2 regions of the Rothia nasimurium genome follow, and region 1 is predicted to be linked to the other one. Evidence: predicted binding sites of a transcription regulator. Region 1 holds the regulator's gene; the other holds the start of a gene.
What was found. The regulator HspR, encoded in region 1, represses chaperone genes until heat shock. The targets are predictions, from matches to a motif close to AAGTTGAGTCNNNNNGACTCAACTT.
Positions count from the first base shown of each region.

Region 1 (9,085 bases):
TGGATCTGCTCGATGACTCCGGGCACGGCGTCCCGAATCATCTGGAAGGTCTCGTAGAAGTCGCTCATATCGCCGTACCAGGGGTCGTAGATGCCCAGCCGGTCAAGGGGCTGGTCTGCGACAGCCGGGTCGAACTCGCGCATGAGCCTAACCTTGGCCGCTGCCTCGTCGTTAGGGGCCATACGCTTAAGCGCCCGGTAATGGTTGGTGTCCATGGCTAGAAGCAGGTCGTAGCGGTCAAAATCGGCCCGGGTGAACTGCTGGGCTCGGTGGGAGCCGGTATTGATGTTGAGCTCATCGAGCACCTTCTTGGCTCGACGATCGATGGGATTGCCCTCTTCCTCATTGGAAATGCCGCTGGAGGCGACCTCTACAGCGAGCCCGGCTTGGGCGGCAGCCTGCTTGATGAGGTACTCGCCCATGGGGGAGCGGCAGATATTTCCGGTGCATACAGTCATGATTCGATACATGCTCACTATGTTCCCATGAAGCTTTCGGGAAAGGTGGGCGGGCAGAGAAGCTGAATAAAAAGTGGTAAAAAGTTCGCTCTAAGGCGGAAAAATAAGGGCAACCTGTGTATAGTCTTACAGGTACACACACTTGATGGTGGCTCTTAGGCAAGAAGGTTTGCCCGGTTCATACAGCAGTGAACTGAGAAGAGTAGCACCAGACACTCAGTTTCTTGAGTTCTTTCGAGATGACAAAAGCCCCGCAGGCCACACACCTGCGGGGCTTTTGCGTACTGCCTACAATGGGTGACATGAGTACCAGCACAACAGTCAACGACGACCGCCCTGAGGAACAGACCCCTAAACCTCGCCGCAGCGGGGGTAACCGCCTAGCTCTTGCCGCTCTACCGCTCATTTTCATTCTTGCGCCCTGGATTCTAGCGCTGACTGCGCCTGAGCAAGCGGTGATTACTTCGATTTTGGTCGGCACCCCACTCGTCCTTGCGATTCTTGCTGCCTACGATGCGGCAACCTACCGACCTAATCTCACTTTCTGCCTGTTGGTCGCAGCCTGTATGTGGCTGGCTTCCAGGCTTTTTTATCCGGACGGAGCGGGCTGGTACGTTTGGGCGGTAGTCATCATCTATATCGTGTCTGTCAGCCCCTGGCACAAAAAATTTGCGGACGAGTGGGGCACAAGTTCCGAGGGTAAAGAAGGCTCTGGAGGGGAAGAGTAATGCTTCGCTGGGAACTGCACCACCCTGTGGTAGGGCACCTGCTTCTGGAGCGTGGATCTGATGCCGAATTCATCGAGATCGACCCGGACTGGCCTATCAAAAAACCAGACGAGAAGTCACTGCACGCCTTTAACGAGTCTCCGGTAGGGGCAAAGATCCGTGAACGTATCGCCGAACGTATCGACCGGCCTAAGCAACGGGTGAGGGTGCTCGTTGACGGTGAAGTAGTGGGCCGGTATGACCATACTCCTACCAGCATTGCACTCAAGAAGAACCTTCTAGACGGAAAGTTCTCCCGGGCTAAGACCGCTGTTCCCACAGACCCCCAGCTTAAACTCACCACAAACTTTCTGGATGAGCTGCTGGTCGTGGCCTATAAACATGGGACAGCTAAGGAATATGTCGAGCTCGACGTGCCAGCCGGTAGCCGGTCAGAAGCCTACCGTGAGGCGCTTGAAAGAAGCCCCTCTCGACGGTTTGTGTTGCCCTTGCTGTTCGGTTTGGGCCGCTCTGCCTGGTTTCTCGCCATGCTGGTGCTTATGCCTGTGCTGGGTAGGGTAGTGCAGTGGCTAGTCGAACGTCTTCCCGATATAAATGCGCCCCAGATAGCCCTGCCTGTTCCAGAATTTACTCTTTCCCTGCCTGCCCCACCCCAGATAAGTCTGCCCGTTCCTTCCTGGCGCGTCCCCTGGCCTACTATTACTCCACCGGACTGGCTTATTTTTCTTATGGAATACTCCAAAGCCTGGGTTCCTCTCGTCATCGGAATAGTCGCTGCAATTCTGGCTGTACGTAATGGGAAAAAATCTAAGCGCAGGAGGGCCGAGCTCGAAACTGACGGCAAAGAAGTCCAGAGATAGTACAGGGAAAACGCAAACACCGCGCGAAATATAATCAAGCTGACCATTTTCGCCTGTAAAGTTAGCTAAGACACACACTATCTGTATGAAGGATGAGATTGCCATGACTCAGCAGCCTACAAACCCTGAGCCCAACCTCCCTGGTGCAGGTCAGGCGGCGTCCGCCCAGGGGGTCCCACAGCCTGCGCCCGGCACCCAGGCACCCGATACTCTTATCGGCGGCCCTATGCCCCAGCCTCCCGCTGACCCGAAAAAGAGAAATATGGGTCTGCTCATCGGCGGCCTGATGGCTATCGGTATTGCCATAGCTATTCTGGCTGGAATCTTCCTGACTGGCGCGTTTGGTGGGGCGAGTAAGGTCTCCAGCTACGACAAGTTTAAGGAAGGGATGCAGGAAGCCACAGCAGGCTCTGCCGCCTCTGTCTGTGCTGATAGCGGTGACACCATCTTGGAGTCAGCTCTTGAAGAGACTAAGCAACAGGGGGCTACCGATCTGGGTGTTGCCCCTGAAGATGTCAATATTTATATTTGCTCCCCGGCCGACTTGAGCAGCTTTGAAGGCATGATGGCTATTGACGATTCTTCGCCCCTCATTATGGGGTTCTATGTAAACGGTGCTTCAGTTGATGAGAATCAGGTTGCCGAATTTTCTCAGTCTGACTTTGAAGGCGGCTGGGTTACCTATGGAGAGAACTGGATGGCTGTAGGTATGAACGCTGAAGAGAGCCTTAAGGCCAGCCTGCTCGATACCTTCAACGGTAAGGAAGCTGAGCTCAACTAAGACGTAGAGTCTCCGAAGTATCAGACCTGTCGGTACCCCCCCCTGTTGTGGGGGTGCCGACTTTTTTGTGTCCACTTTCAGTGTTTTAAAAGGCGCGGACGCCGCCACCCGCCTTGCCCTGCAAGGGCAGGGCGGGGGTCCATCCGCTCCCCACTAGCCTAAACTCGAACTGCGCAAAAAAGTTGAGTCTTTTTGACTCAACTCTGTTGACTTCTGCTCAAAACGTGGCAAACTAGATATCAAGACAAACGAGTTGAGCTCATGCGACTCAACTTGTTTGAAAGATGTACAGATAACCAAACCATAAGGAGTAAACATGTCACGTGCAGTAGGTATTGACCTCGGTACTACCAACTCAGTTGTATCAGTCCTCGAAGGTGGCGAGCCCACCGTCATTGCAAACGCAGAAGGCGCCCGCACCACCCCCTCCGTCGTAGCTTTCTCAAAGGATGGCGAAGTTCTGGTCGGCGACGTTGCAAAGCGTCAGGCAGTCACCAACGTTGACCGCACCATCGCTTCCGTCAAGCGCCACATGGGCACCAACTGGACCACCGACATCGACGGCAAGAAGTACACCGCCCAGGAAATCTCAGCCCGTATCCTCATGAAGCTCAAGGGTGACGCTGAAGCCTACCTGAACGATAAGGTCACCGACGCCGTCATCACCGTCCCCGCCTACTTCAACGACGCCGAACGTCAGGCCACCAAGGAAGCCGGCGAAATTGCGGGCCTCAACGTCCTGCGTATCGTCAACGAGCCCACCGCAGCAGCCCTGGCCTACGGCCTCGACAAGGGCAACGAAGACGAACTGATCCTGGTCTTCGACCTCGGCGGCGGTACCTTCGACGTCTCCCTGCTCGAAGTTGGCAAGGACGAAGACGGCTTCTCCACCATCCAGGTACGCGCAACCTCCGGCGACAACCGCCTGGGTGGCGACGACTGGGACCAGCGTATCGTCGACTGGCTGCTGGAGCAGGTCAAGTCCAAGACCGGTGCCGACCTCTCCAAGGACAAGATTGCCCTGCAGCGTCTGCGTGAAGCCGCAGAACAGGCCAAGAAGGAACTGTCTTCTGCAACCTCCACCAACATCTCCCTGCAGTACCTGTCTGTCACCCCTGAGGGTCCCATCCACCTGGATGAAAAGCTGACCCGCGCCAAGTTCCAGGACATGACCGTAGACCTGATCGAGCGCACCAAGAAGCCCTTCAACGACGTAATCGCTGAAGCTGGCGTCAAGGTTTCAGACATTGCCCACATCGTGCTGGTCGGTGGCTCAACCCGTATGCCTGCCGTCACTGAGGTCGTCAAAGAACTCTCCGGTGGTCGCGAGCCCAACAAGGGCGTCAACCCCGACGAGGTCGTTGCTATGGGTGCAGCCCTGCAGGCAGGTGTGCTGAAGGGTGAGCGCAAGGACGTTCTGCTCATCGACGTCACCCCCCTCTCCCTCGGCATCGAGACCAAGGGCGGCGTGATGACCAAGCTGATCGAGCGCAACACCGCGATCCCCACCAAGCGTTCCGAAACCTTCACCACCGCTGAAGACAACCAGCCCTCAGTATCGATCCAGGTCTTCCAGGGCGAGCGCGAGTTCACCCGCGACAACAAGAACCTGGGCACCTTCGAACTGACCGGCATCGCACCCGCCCCCCGCGGCGTCCCCCAGATCGAAGTTACCTTCGACATCGACGCCAACGGCATCGTGCACGTCTCAGCTAAGGACAAGGGCACCGGCACCGAGCAGTCCATGACCATCACCGGCGGTACCTCCCTCTCCAAGGAAGACATCGACCGCATGGTCAAGGACGCCGAGGCTCACGCCGAGCAGGACAAGGCCCGCCGCGAGGCCGCCGAGACCCGCAACGCTGCTGAGAACACCGCCTACTCCATCGAGAAGCTCATCAAGGACAACGGCGAGAAGCTGCCCGAGGACGTCAAGACCGAGGTTCAGGCCGACGTTGACGCCCTGAAGGCTGCCCTTGAAGGTGAAGACGATGACGCCGTCAAGGTTGCTTTCGAGAAGCTGCAGGCATCTCAGACCAAGCTGGGCGAGGCTCTCTACGCCCAGGCTCAGGCAGATGCAGCAGCCGGTGAAGGCGCCAAGGCTGAAGACGACGACGTCGTTGACGCCGAAGTAATCGATGAAGAAGACGAGAAGAAGAACTAATCATGGCTGAGAACACCAACGAGCCCGTCGACAACCAGCCCGAGGGTACCGACCCTCTGGAGGAAGCCTTCGCCGCCCCGGCTGCTGAAGGCCACCCCGAGCCCGAAGGTGTAGCTGCTGACGCTGCGGCAGATGAGGAATCTGCCGCAGCCGAGGCCGGCGAAAGTGCAGAGGCAGCTGAGAGCGCTGACGCGGCCCTGGCCGCCGAACGTCTTGAAGATCTGCGCCGCCTTCAGGCCGAGTTCACCAACTACAAGAACCGCACCGCCAAGGAAAAAGACCAGCTGCGCGACTTCGTCATCGCCGATCTGGTAGCAGCTCTGCTGCCCGTCATTGACGATATCGATGCCGCCCGCAAGCACGGCGACCTTGAAGAAGGCCCCTTCGCCGCCATCGCTAACAAGCTCGAAGAGACCCTAACCAAGCAGGGCCTAGAGCGCTTTGGCGAAGTCGGCGAACCCTTCAACCCCCAGGTTCACGAGGCTGTACTGCAGCAGCCGACCAGCGAGGTTGAGCCCGACTCAGTCTCCATGGTTCTTCGCAACGGTTACAAGGTGAAGGACCGCGTGGTCCGCACCGCCCAGGTAGCTGTTGCGGTAGCAGAATAAGGGACGCGGGCGGGCACCCGGCCTGATACGTCAGGCTAGGTGCCCGCCCCTTCTACCACCATCACCCCTAAAAGAGACACGATCTACCTCGGAAGGAGAGGCATATGGCGAGCGAAAACTGGCTCCATCAAGATTTTTATAAGGTACTAGGCGTAGCCGAGGATTCCTCCGAGGCAGATATCAAGAAGGCCTACCGCAAGCTGGCCCGCAAGTACCACCCCGACCAGAACCCCGGCGACGAGGCCGCTGAGATGAAGTTTAAGGAGGTCTCAGAAGCCTACGACGTACTCTCAGACCCCAAGCAGAAGGAAGAATACGACCAGATCCGTAAGTACGGCGCTGCCGGATTCGGCGGGGCTGGTGGCGGCTTCCCGGGTGGGTTCCCCGGTGGCGGCAACTTCAGCTACTCCACCAACAGTGGCGCTGGCGGCATCAACATTGAAGACCTGCTCGGCGGTATGTTCGGTGGCGGTGCCGGTTTCGGCGGGGCTGGACGTTCCACCGGTGGCTTCCCCGGTGGTGCGGGTGGCTTCCCCGGCGGCGGCTTCTCAGCCCCCAAGGGCGAGGACGCCACCACCAGCGCCCGCATTACTATCCAGCAGGCCTACGACGGCGCTGAGGTCTCGGTTTTCCGCCCCGGTGGCTCCCAGACCCAGGTGCGCCTGCCACGCGGCGTCAAGGACGGCCAGAAAATCCGTGCCCGCGGTAAGGGGCACCCCGGTGCTGGTGGGGCAGGGGACCTGATCGTCACCGTCCGCGTCGACTCCCACCCCGTCTTTGACCGCGAGGGTGATAACCTGCTCGTGCGTGTGCCCGTCACCCTGGAAGAAGCCGTCAAGGGCGGCGTGATTGAGGCCCCCACCCTCGATGGCGGGAGCGTCAAACTCCGCCTTGCTGCCGGGGCCCCGTCCGGCCGTAAGCTGCGTGCTAAGGGCCGCGGCTTCGTGACCAAGAAGGGCACCGGCGATATGCTGGTTATCCCCGAGGTGCAGCTGCCCACCAACCTCACACCCGAAGCCGAGGCAGCTCTCGACGCCTTCTTCGCGGTGGCACCCCAGGCCAACCCCCGTGAGGACCTGCTGAGGAAAGCTGGTGACTAAGAATGGCTCTCGAATCTGACCGCCCGGTCTTCGTTATCTCTGTAGCTGCCGAACTGGCCGGTATGCACCCGCAGACCCTGCGCCAGTACGACCGGCTAGGGCTGGTGCAGCCCCAGCGTGCACCGGGGCGGGCCCGCCGCTACTCCGAGCGCGACGTGCAGAAACTCCAGGAGATTCAGGAGCTTTCCCAGTCCGGCGTCTCCCTCGAGGGTATTAAGCGCATTATGCAACTCGAGAACCAGGTGGAGGCCCTGCGGGCCCGCATGGGCGAGCTGCAGGCTGAAAATGAGGCCCTGCGCAATCGCCTGCAGGAGAACTCTCGCATCTTTGCTGCCGGAACCTCAGGTGGGGCTGTGCACCTGGCCCGGGGCAAGCGTCCGGCGGCCCGCCAGACCTCCCAGGCTGTGGTGCTCTACCGGCCGCGCTAAACCCGACCCCTAGACCCTGACTGTAACGATGGTTGCCATCAGCGCGAAAGAGATTCGCGCGGATGGCAACCATTGCTACAGTAAAAATATGGCTGGAGAAGACTAGCGGGGCAGGTGTTTCTTTATATCCTTCGCTCTCGAGATGAAACTACATAGAATGTGAAAGTAGTTAGATAGCCGAAAGGGTGTCTGAGCAGAGTGGAGGAGAACCCCAGGTGGCGCATACTCTGAGCGAACTACTTACTGCAATGACTAGTCCTGACCCGACTGTAAGAGATGGTTGGGCTTACGAAGAACTGGCCCAGGGCATCCTCTCGGGACAGTGGGATTCATCTCTACCATACATACAAGCCACTGCGATAGGGTACCTCGAACACTCTCAAATTCAAGCAAGAGCGTTTGCCCCTCTGATTCTCCGTTGGACGATTCAAGCGGGGGCTCACAACCGTTCTGTCTTTGAAGCCTGCCGCCGCTGGTACCTCGGCGAGAAAGATACTCGCGGGTATGATTCCCAGCTGGGCTGGCTACACGCGATTGCTCACGGTGCCGATTGCCTAGCCGAATGTGCTTCTGCTGGTATCGCAACAGCCGATGAAGTCCTTGAGGTTCTGGCGCAAAGACTGGTTAGCTCCGATATCGCCTGGGTACAGCAGGAGGACGCCCGAGTTGTGCGGGCGGTAATAGTTGTTCTGCTGGGTTCTCCTGATACCCTTCCTGATGCTTGGTTTGAATGTCTGAACGATGCTGTAACAGTCTATGAGCAGCGAGCTGTGCAAGGGAGTGCACCTCCGGTGTGGGTCTCAAATCTGCAGTCAGTTTTAAGTCTTAGCTGTGTATGGGCTTCTGATCCTTTTATTGACGAGTTGATTCTGTCGCAAAACCAAAGAAAAGTAATCCAGCATGAGTCTCGGAAGCTTCTGGGTGTTCTGCTTCCTTGGTTCTTCCCGGAGTCTTCTTGAAAAGTATTGCTGGCGGATAGTTATTGAAAGGCACTGTATAGCCCCACAAAAAACTTTCGGAATAAAATAATCTGGGCTAGTGTTGAACTAACTGTAGATGAGAAAGCTGACACCGAAAGGAAACCCTCATGACCGACATCAACACCGCCCCCGACCTGCGCCCCAGCCTGCCCAGCGTCGATAACACAGCCTTCCAGATGGGTCTGGACACCTTCGGCGACACCACCGCCGACCTGGCAGGGAACCGCCTGCACCACGCCCAGGTCATCCGCAACGTCCTTGAGCAGGGCCAACTGGCCGACCGCGTCGGCGTCGACTTCTTCGGTATCGGTGAGCACCACCGTCCCGACTATGCCGTTAGCGCCCCCGACACCATCCTGGCGGGCCTGGCAACCTCCACAGAGCGCATCCACCTAGGTTCGGCCGTCACCGTCCTCTCCTCCGACGACCCCATCCGCGTCTACCAGCGCTTCGCCACCATCAACGCCCTCAGCAACGGCCGCGCCGAAGCTGTACTGGGCCGTGGCTCCTTCACCGAGTCCTTCCCCCTCTTCGGCTACAAACTTGAAGACTACAACTCCCTCTTTTCCGAGAAGTTCGACCTCTTCACTAAAATCATCACCCAAGAACCTCTCAATTGGAACCCCGGCAACCGCGAGCCCCTGGTCAACCAGGAGATCTACCCCAAGACCGAGGGTATTCTTAAGCACTGGCTGGCTGTTGGTGGCAGCCCTGAATCTGTTGCCCGCGCGGCCCAGTACAAGACCCCGCTCATGCTCGCTATCATCGGAGGCCCCGCTGAGCGCTTCAAGCCCTACACCGACCTCTACCGCCGGGCCAACGAACAGCTGGGCAACGGAACCCTGCCCATTGCCGTGCACTCACCCGGCCACATCGCCGACACCGACGAAGAGGCCCGCAAGCAGCTGCGCGAGCACTGGATTGCCAACCGTAATAAAATTGGCTCTGAACGCGGCTGGGGGCCGGCAGGGGAACGCG
Region 1 covers NZ_JBHSTW010000003.1:39,460-48,544, forward strand. Annotated here, with positions in the region: gene ACFP6B_RS01520 (low molecular weight protein-tyrosine-phosphatase) at 1-458, opposite strand, end outside; gene ACFP6B_RS01525 (hypothetical protein) at 761-1,186, shown strand; gene ACFP6B_RS01530 (hypothetical protein) at 1,186-2,046, shown strand; gene ACFP6B_RS01535 (hypothetical protein) at 2,150-2,827, shown strand; gene dnaK (molecular chaperone DnaK) at 3,144-4,991, shown strand; gene ACFP6B_RS01545 (nucleotide exchange factor GrpE) at 4,994-5,599, shown strand; gene ACFP6B_RS01550 (DnaJ C-terminal domain-containing protein) at 5,704-6,699, shown strand; gene ACFP6B_RS01555 (heat shock protein transcriptional repressor HspR) at 6,702-7,127, shown strand; gene ACFP6B_RS01560 (DUF2785 domain-containing protein) at 7,343-8,086, shown strand; gene ACFP6B_RS01565 (LLM class flavin-dependent oxidoreductase) at 8,215-9,085, shown strand, end outside.

Region 2 (6,844 bases), on a different contig from region 1:
AGCTTCGTGCTCGCATAGGAGATGCTCCCCATTAGTTGGTGACTGTTTTTTAGTAGTCCAACTTATGGGGAGCAGTTCAGTCAGGCCGGGGACCACTACGACCTTCATGCCTGCGGCCATAGCGCTTTGCGCTCCGGAAGCAGAGTCTTCTACGGCAACACAGTTGGCGGGATTTACCCCTAGATGCTTTGCCGCCAGCAGATAAGGTTCGGGGTCGGGCTTGGCCTTGGTAACCTGCTCATCGGTTATCAGGGTCTTAAAGAGACCGGCAGGTGCCAACCGGGCGGTATTAGCTGCAAGCTCGGTGGTTGCATTGGTGACGATACCTGCGGGGACGCCAGCCTCAGCTACCTGAGCCAGTAGAGCCTCAATGCCGGGCAGGAACTCAACCCGGGCGTCCTTGAGCAGTAGCGACATCTTTGCCTTGAGCCGGTTATAGAGTTCATCAGCGGGGACGTCGGCCCCTAGTTCCTGCATACGGGCAAAGGTCACTGCGGCAGGTTTGCCCAGGGTCATGAGTGTGTCTTGCTCGGTCCAGCGAGCGCCAAACTCGGCAGCCAGGGCAGTTTTTGCCTCGGCCCAGAGGGGCTCGGTATCTACCAGGGTTCCGTCGTGATCGAAGAAGATAGCTTCAAGTCTGCTCATAGCACCACCCTACCCGTCCTCGGGGAGCTTTGCCCGGTTAGGATAGGTGGGTGAACCAAGAGCGCTCCCTTACCACCACAGAATCGTTACCCACCCACCCGCGCCTACGGCGGCAGCCCAGCCTCGTGCGCCGGGTGCTTGCCTACCTGCTGGTGCCCATGGCTTTTATATCGGCTGCCTGGATTACTGCCGGGCGCGCCCTCTTTGGTGCCGGGGGAGAGCTAGTGCCCATTTACGCGATTTCATTTGGGCCTGCCCTGCTGGTCATCCTGTTGGTCGCTGCCCTGTTTTCTTTCAAAGAAATGGGCGTGCAAGAAAAGGGAGTGCGGGCTGGCTTGCCGCCCGTCACCGCGCTCGTGGCAGTATCTACCTGGGTGTTGGCCGGATTCTTCGGTATGGTGGCCCCCGACCGTCTTGAGGGGCAGAACATTTCAGCTGCTGCTGCCCTGCTGGGCTCCGACGTCATTGGCCTCTCCGCTGCCTTTGGCAATACCAGCGGGATTTTGACCTTCTCGTTCGCTATTGCCACCCTGCTACTCGCTATCAGTGACTACCGAAAAGCCCGAGCCCTGATGCGAGGGCTCGATGATGCCACTCGGGAGCGACTAGAGCGTGAAGAATCGATGTACGACTTTCTTGACTAGCCCTGGGTAGGTTCTGAGGGGAAGTCTTACAGATTAACCTGCTCGAGCCAGCTCTTGAGTACATCGGTTGCAACTGCGGTCAGCTTTTCTGCGTAGAGGGAGGCCTCGCGGCGGATGACCGCAACGTCCTGCTCTGAAGCCCTGACGTAGTCGGCATAAGCAATCAGCCACTGCTCAATATGGCGGGGGTTGACCTCAAGGTGGAACTGGAGCGCCAGAGCGTAGGGCCGCCCTGCGGCGTCCTCTAGGGTAAAGGCCTGGTTCTCGCACATCTGGGTGCGGGCTAGGCTAAGGGAATCTTCGGGCAGGGTAAAGGCATCGCCGTGCCAGTGGAGGACGGGGGTGTTGCCCAGTGGCGCGAGAACAGATTCTTTCCCGGCTTCGGTAAGTTCTACCGGGGAGTAGCCCAGCTCAATGGCACCGGTGGGGTCAACCTGGGCTCCTGCAGCTAGAGCAATCTGTTGGGCGCCCAGGCAGATGCCCAGGATGGGTTTCTGCGCGGCGATGCGCGCCTTGATGAGTTCTACTTCTTCAAAGAGGAAGGGGTAGTCCTGGGTGTCGTTCACGCTGATGGGAGCGCCCAGAATAACCAGCAAATCCGCCTCGCGCACCTCGGGGGTGTTGAGGGCGTCAATACCGGCATCGCGGTATTCGACGCTAAAACCTCGCTCGGTGAGTAAATCCTCAAAGATGCCAAGGTCTTCAAAGGCGACATGGCGGACGGCGTAGGCGGTGCGGGGCATGGTTCTCCTTGGGTGAGTGACTGCTACCAGTGTAAAGGTGATGCGGTGAGTTGAGAAAGGCGGCGGACGTGCGTGCCCGCCGTGCGAGACACCTGCAGGTTTGGGGCAGATAGGGGTAGAAGAAAATGTTCTCTCAGGTATCTAGCGCAAGATAGTTGAGTGTAGTAGACTCAAGTTAAAGCTGAGTGGAGTACACTCAAGTATGAACGAACTACCTACGCAAAAGGTAAAGGAGAACAATGAACGCCCAATTTACAACCAAGAGCCAAGAAGCCCTCTCGGTCGCCAATATGAATGCCCAAACCGCGGGCAACCCCACCCTCGATACACCCCACCTGCTCAAGGCTCTCATGGACCAGCGCGGGGGAGTCGCTGTAGCCGTCCTCAAAACCGCCGGTCTCGACGTCGATGCCATCTCGCTGGCAGCGTCCATCGAGATTTCAAAGCTACCCAAGGTGCAGGGAGCCTCCGCTGCCCAAGCCCAGCCGAGCCGGGCCGTCCTAACCGCCATTCAAACCGCGCAAGCCAAAGCAGCCCAGTTCGGCGATACCTACATCTCCACCGAGATACTGCTGCTGGCGCTCGCCGCCGGTGATGACGCCACCGCCCGCGCCCTACAGAAAGCCGGGGCAACCGAAAAGACCATCGAAGAAACCATCCCCACCGTGAGAGGAGATCGCACCGTGACCACCCCCGACCCTGAAGGCACCTTCGGCGCCCTAGAACAGTACGGCACCGACCTGACCGCCGTTGCCCGTGAAGGTAAACTCGACCCTGTCATTGGGCGCGATAGCGAAATCCGCCGCGTGATCCAGGTGCTCTCCCGCCGCACCAAGAACAATCCCGTGCTCATCGGTGAACCCGGCGTCGGTAAAACCGCCGTGGTTGAGGGCCTGGCCCAGCGTATGGTCTCAGGTGACGTGCCCGAATCCCTGCGCGGCAAGACCCTGATCTCCCTGGACCTGGGGGCAATGGTCGCCGGTGCCAAGTACCGCGGCGAATTCGAAGAGCGCCTCAAGGCCGTGCTCGAAGACATCAAGAAGTCTGAGGGGCAGATTGTTACCTTCATCGACGAGATTCACACGGTTGTGGGAGCCGGTGCCTCTGAGGGCTCCATGGACGCCGGTAATATGCTCAAGCCCATGCTGGCCCGCGGTGAGCTGCGCCTGATCGGTGCAACCACCCTGGACGAGTACCGCGAAAACATCGAAAAGGACGCCGCCCTAGAGCGCCGCTTCCAGCAGGTCTACGTGGGTGAGCCCAGTGTGGAAGACACCATCGGTATTCTGCGCGGTCTGAAGGAGCGATACGAGGCCCACCACAAGGTCGCCATCGCAGACTCCGCCCTGGTCGCTGCCGCTAACCTGTCCAACCGCTACATCCCTTCGCGTCAGCTACCTGACAAGGCCATCGACCTCATTGACGAGGCAGCCTCCCGCCTGCGTATGGAAATCGACTCCGCCCCCGAAGAGATCGACGCCCTGCGCCGCGCCGTTGACCGCCTGACCATGGAAGAGCTGGCACTGGCCAACGAGACCGACCCCGCCTCCGTCGAGCGCCTTGAAGCCCTGCGGGCAGATATGGCTGACAAGAAGGAAGAACTGGACGCCCTCAACGCCCGCTGGGAAGCCGAAAAGGCTGGCCTTAACCGCGTTGGTGACCTCAAAACCCAGATTGACGAGCTGCGCTCCAAGGCAGAAGTCGCCCAGCGCGAAGGTAACCTGGCCGAGGCCTCCCGCGTGCTCTACGGTGAGATTCCCGCCCTTGAAGCTGAACTCGCCGCAGCCCAGCAGGCTGAGACCACCGCGTCCGAAGAGTCCATGGTCTCTGAAGAAGTGACCGCCGACGATATCGCCGAGGTGATCTCTTCCTGGACGGGTATTCCCGCAGGCCGTATGCTCCAGGGCGAATCTGAGAAGCTGCTGCACATGGAAGATGAGCTGGGCAAGCGCCTGATCGGCCAGCGCCAGGCAGTCACCGCCGTGGCCGATGCCGTGCGCCGCTCCCGCGCCGGAATCTCAGACCCCGACCGCCCCATCGGCTCCTTCCTCTTTCTGGGCCCCACCGGCGTCGGTAAAACCGAGCTGGCCAAGGCCCTGGCTGAGTTCCAGTTCGACGACGAGCGCGCCCTGGTACGTATCGACATGAGCGAATACGCCGAAAAGCACGCTGTTGCCCGCCTGGTCGGTGCCCCTCCCGGGTACGTCGGCTACGAAGAGGGTGGCCAGCTCACCGAAGCTGTACGCCGCCGCCCCTACTCGGTCGTGCTCCTCGACGAGGTCGAAAAAGCCCACCCCGAGGTCTTCGATATCCTGCTGCAGGTACTCGACGACGGCCGCCTGACCGACGGCCAGGGGCGTACCGTGGACTTCCGCAACGTCATCCTGATTCTGACCTCCAACCTGGGCTCCCAGTTCCTGATTGACCAGAACCTCGATGACGAAGCCCGCAAGAGCGCCGTCATGACCACCGTCAACGCCAGCTTCAAGCCGGAATTCCTTAACCGCCTGGACGAGGTCATCATGTTCGAGCCGCTCTCAGCCGATGACCTGGCCTCCATCGTGGGCCTGCAAATCGCCTCCATGGCTCGCCGCCTGGAAGACCGCCGCCTAACCCTGGACGTCACCGACGCCGCCACCGAGTGGCTGGGCCTTGCCGGCTACGACCCGGCCTACGGCGCCCGTCCGCTCCGCCGCCTCGTGCAGCGCGAAATCGGCGACCGCCTGGCCAAGGGAATCCTGGCCGGTGCCATCAAGGACGGCGACACCGTACGCGTGGACGTCAACCCCGACGTCACCGTCGACGGGCTGGTCGTCACCGCCGAGTAAAAGCCGGGAATGACCCTATTGTTTCTCTCTTGACCCTACGGATTATCTCGGGGTCAAGAGAGAAGCGATAGGGTCTTTGTCTTTTAAACTGGAAGAGTGAACCAGACCCAGCCCCGCCCCGAACCCAACATGTTCGATACCCGCTTTGCCGGGGCGTCCGTGTCCATCACCGCGCACGCCGATATCGCCGCCACTCACGCGGCGGCCCTGCGCTCCATCGACCGGGTGGTGGCCGAAACGGCCCAGCCCACCGACCCGCAGGTAGCGGCGGACGGCATCCGGCAACTCCTGCGTGACGAGCAGGTTCTGGTGCTCACCGGGGCAGGAATCTCCACGGGCTCGGGGATCCCTGACTACCGCGGCCCCGCCGGGTCCCTGCGCAACCACCGGCCCATGACCTACCAGGAATTCCGCTTCGACGAGGTGGCGCGGCAGCGCTATTGGGCCCGCTCCTTTGTGGGCTGGCGGCAGATGAACCGGGCCCGCCCCAACACTGCCCACTACCTGCTCGCAGACCTGGAAGCCCAGGGGTGCCTTGCCGGGCTGATTACCCAAAACGTGGATGGCCTGCACACCGCAGCCGGCTCCCGCACAGTCGTTACCCTGCACGGGGATCTTTCCCGCATTGAGTGCCTAGACTGCGGAGCGGACGAGGGCCGCACCTCTCTTGACTCCCGCATCGAAGCCGCCAACCCCGGCTACCTCGAACGCCTCGCCAGCACCACCTTGCAGGTCAACCCCGACGGGGACGCTGAGATCGACGCCCGTTTTATTCAAGATTTTCAGATGGTCGGCTGCCTGGCCTGCGGCTCGACCAAGCTCAAACCCGCAGTGGTCTACTTCGGCGAACCTGTGCCGTCTGCCCGTAAGCAGGCCGTGAAAGAACTGGGGGAGCGGGCGCGCTCCCTGCTGGTTCTCGGCTCATCTCTGGCCGTGATGAGCTCCTACAAAATCGCCCTCGATTTTGCCCGCGCGGGCAAGCCCATCGCCGTCATCAACCAGGGCCCGGGCCGGGCGGACGCGCGTGCCACCTACCTCTGGCGCGCCGACGTCACCGACGCCCTCTACGCCGTTACAGCCCCGCACGAAGGCATCTAAAACTTTTTCTTCTGTGAGTTTCACCAGGTCAAAGGCACTAAAAGGGCTGTCTGTAGGTGCTCATAAGTGAAGGCTAAGTACAACACAGGCTAAACACAGACTCTGAGAGAACACTGGTTATCAAGCAAAACAAGACCAGATACACCCCTCGGAGAACCCCGTGAACACCATCATCACAGCAGCTGCCCTCGACCTCGTCGCCATTCTGATTCTGTGCGGCATGTACGTCACCCGCCACCGGCTCCCTCACCAGCGTGCGCTAGGGGTCAGTGAGCGAGCAGGACGCCCGCACCCGCTTTACTTGCCAGGGGCAAGGAAGCCGGGGTGGGCGTCCTTATTTTTACCTTTTGACAAGGGGAAATGAAAAAGTTTGGCATGCATAAGTTCAAGCTAAGTTCGCCACAGCTTAAACATAGCTTCGCCCACCAGACTGTTAACAACAGCCCGAACAGAGCACGACAGAAAGACCGCCATGACTGCTACAGCCTTCACCCAGAACACCGCCACCCTGGCCCCGGCCCACTGGCCCGGCATCAGCCTGGACGAACTGAACGCCAAAGCAGCCATGCAGACCCGCGTCGACCGCAAGTACATCGTCGACGGCCTCTACGCCCGCACCGACCTAACCCTGGCCGGTGAAGGTACCCTGAATGTCACCGGTAACTACGGCGACGGCATCGCCAGCGGCGACGGCTTCACCATCAGCATCAACGGCTCAGAGGCCGGTACCGCTACCGCAACCTCCGGTGCTGCTGCAGGTGGCATGGGTGGTATGGCACCCGGTGGCCGCCCCTAAAGCCCCATAGACTCAGCCGGCGATAACGACACTTGCAGCCTAGAACTTCGCCGGCTGCCCTACCGCTCCGCGTCACCTCTTTCTGGTCGG
Region 2 covers NZ_JBHSTW010000012.1:569-7,412, reverse strand. Annotated here, with positions in the region: partial or broken gene ACFP6B_RS05820 (HAD family hydrolase) at 1-645, opposite strand, end outside; gene ACFP6B_RS05815 (hypothetical protein) at 696-1,289, shown strand; gene ACFP6B_RS05810 (glutamine amidotransferase) at 1,316-2,032, opposite strand; gene clpB (ATP-dependent chaperone ClpB) at 2,272-4,860, shown strand; gene ACFP6B_RS05800 (Sir2 family NAD-dependent protein deacetylase) at 4,990-5,958, shown strand; gene ACFP6B_RS05795 (carbohydrate-binding domain-containing protein) at 6,431-6,754, shown strand.
Region 2: a site for HspR is predicted at 2,185-2,209, ahead of clpB (ATP-dependent chaperone ClpB). Genes of this name have one in related genera too.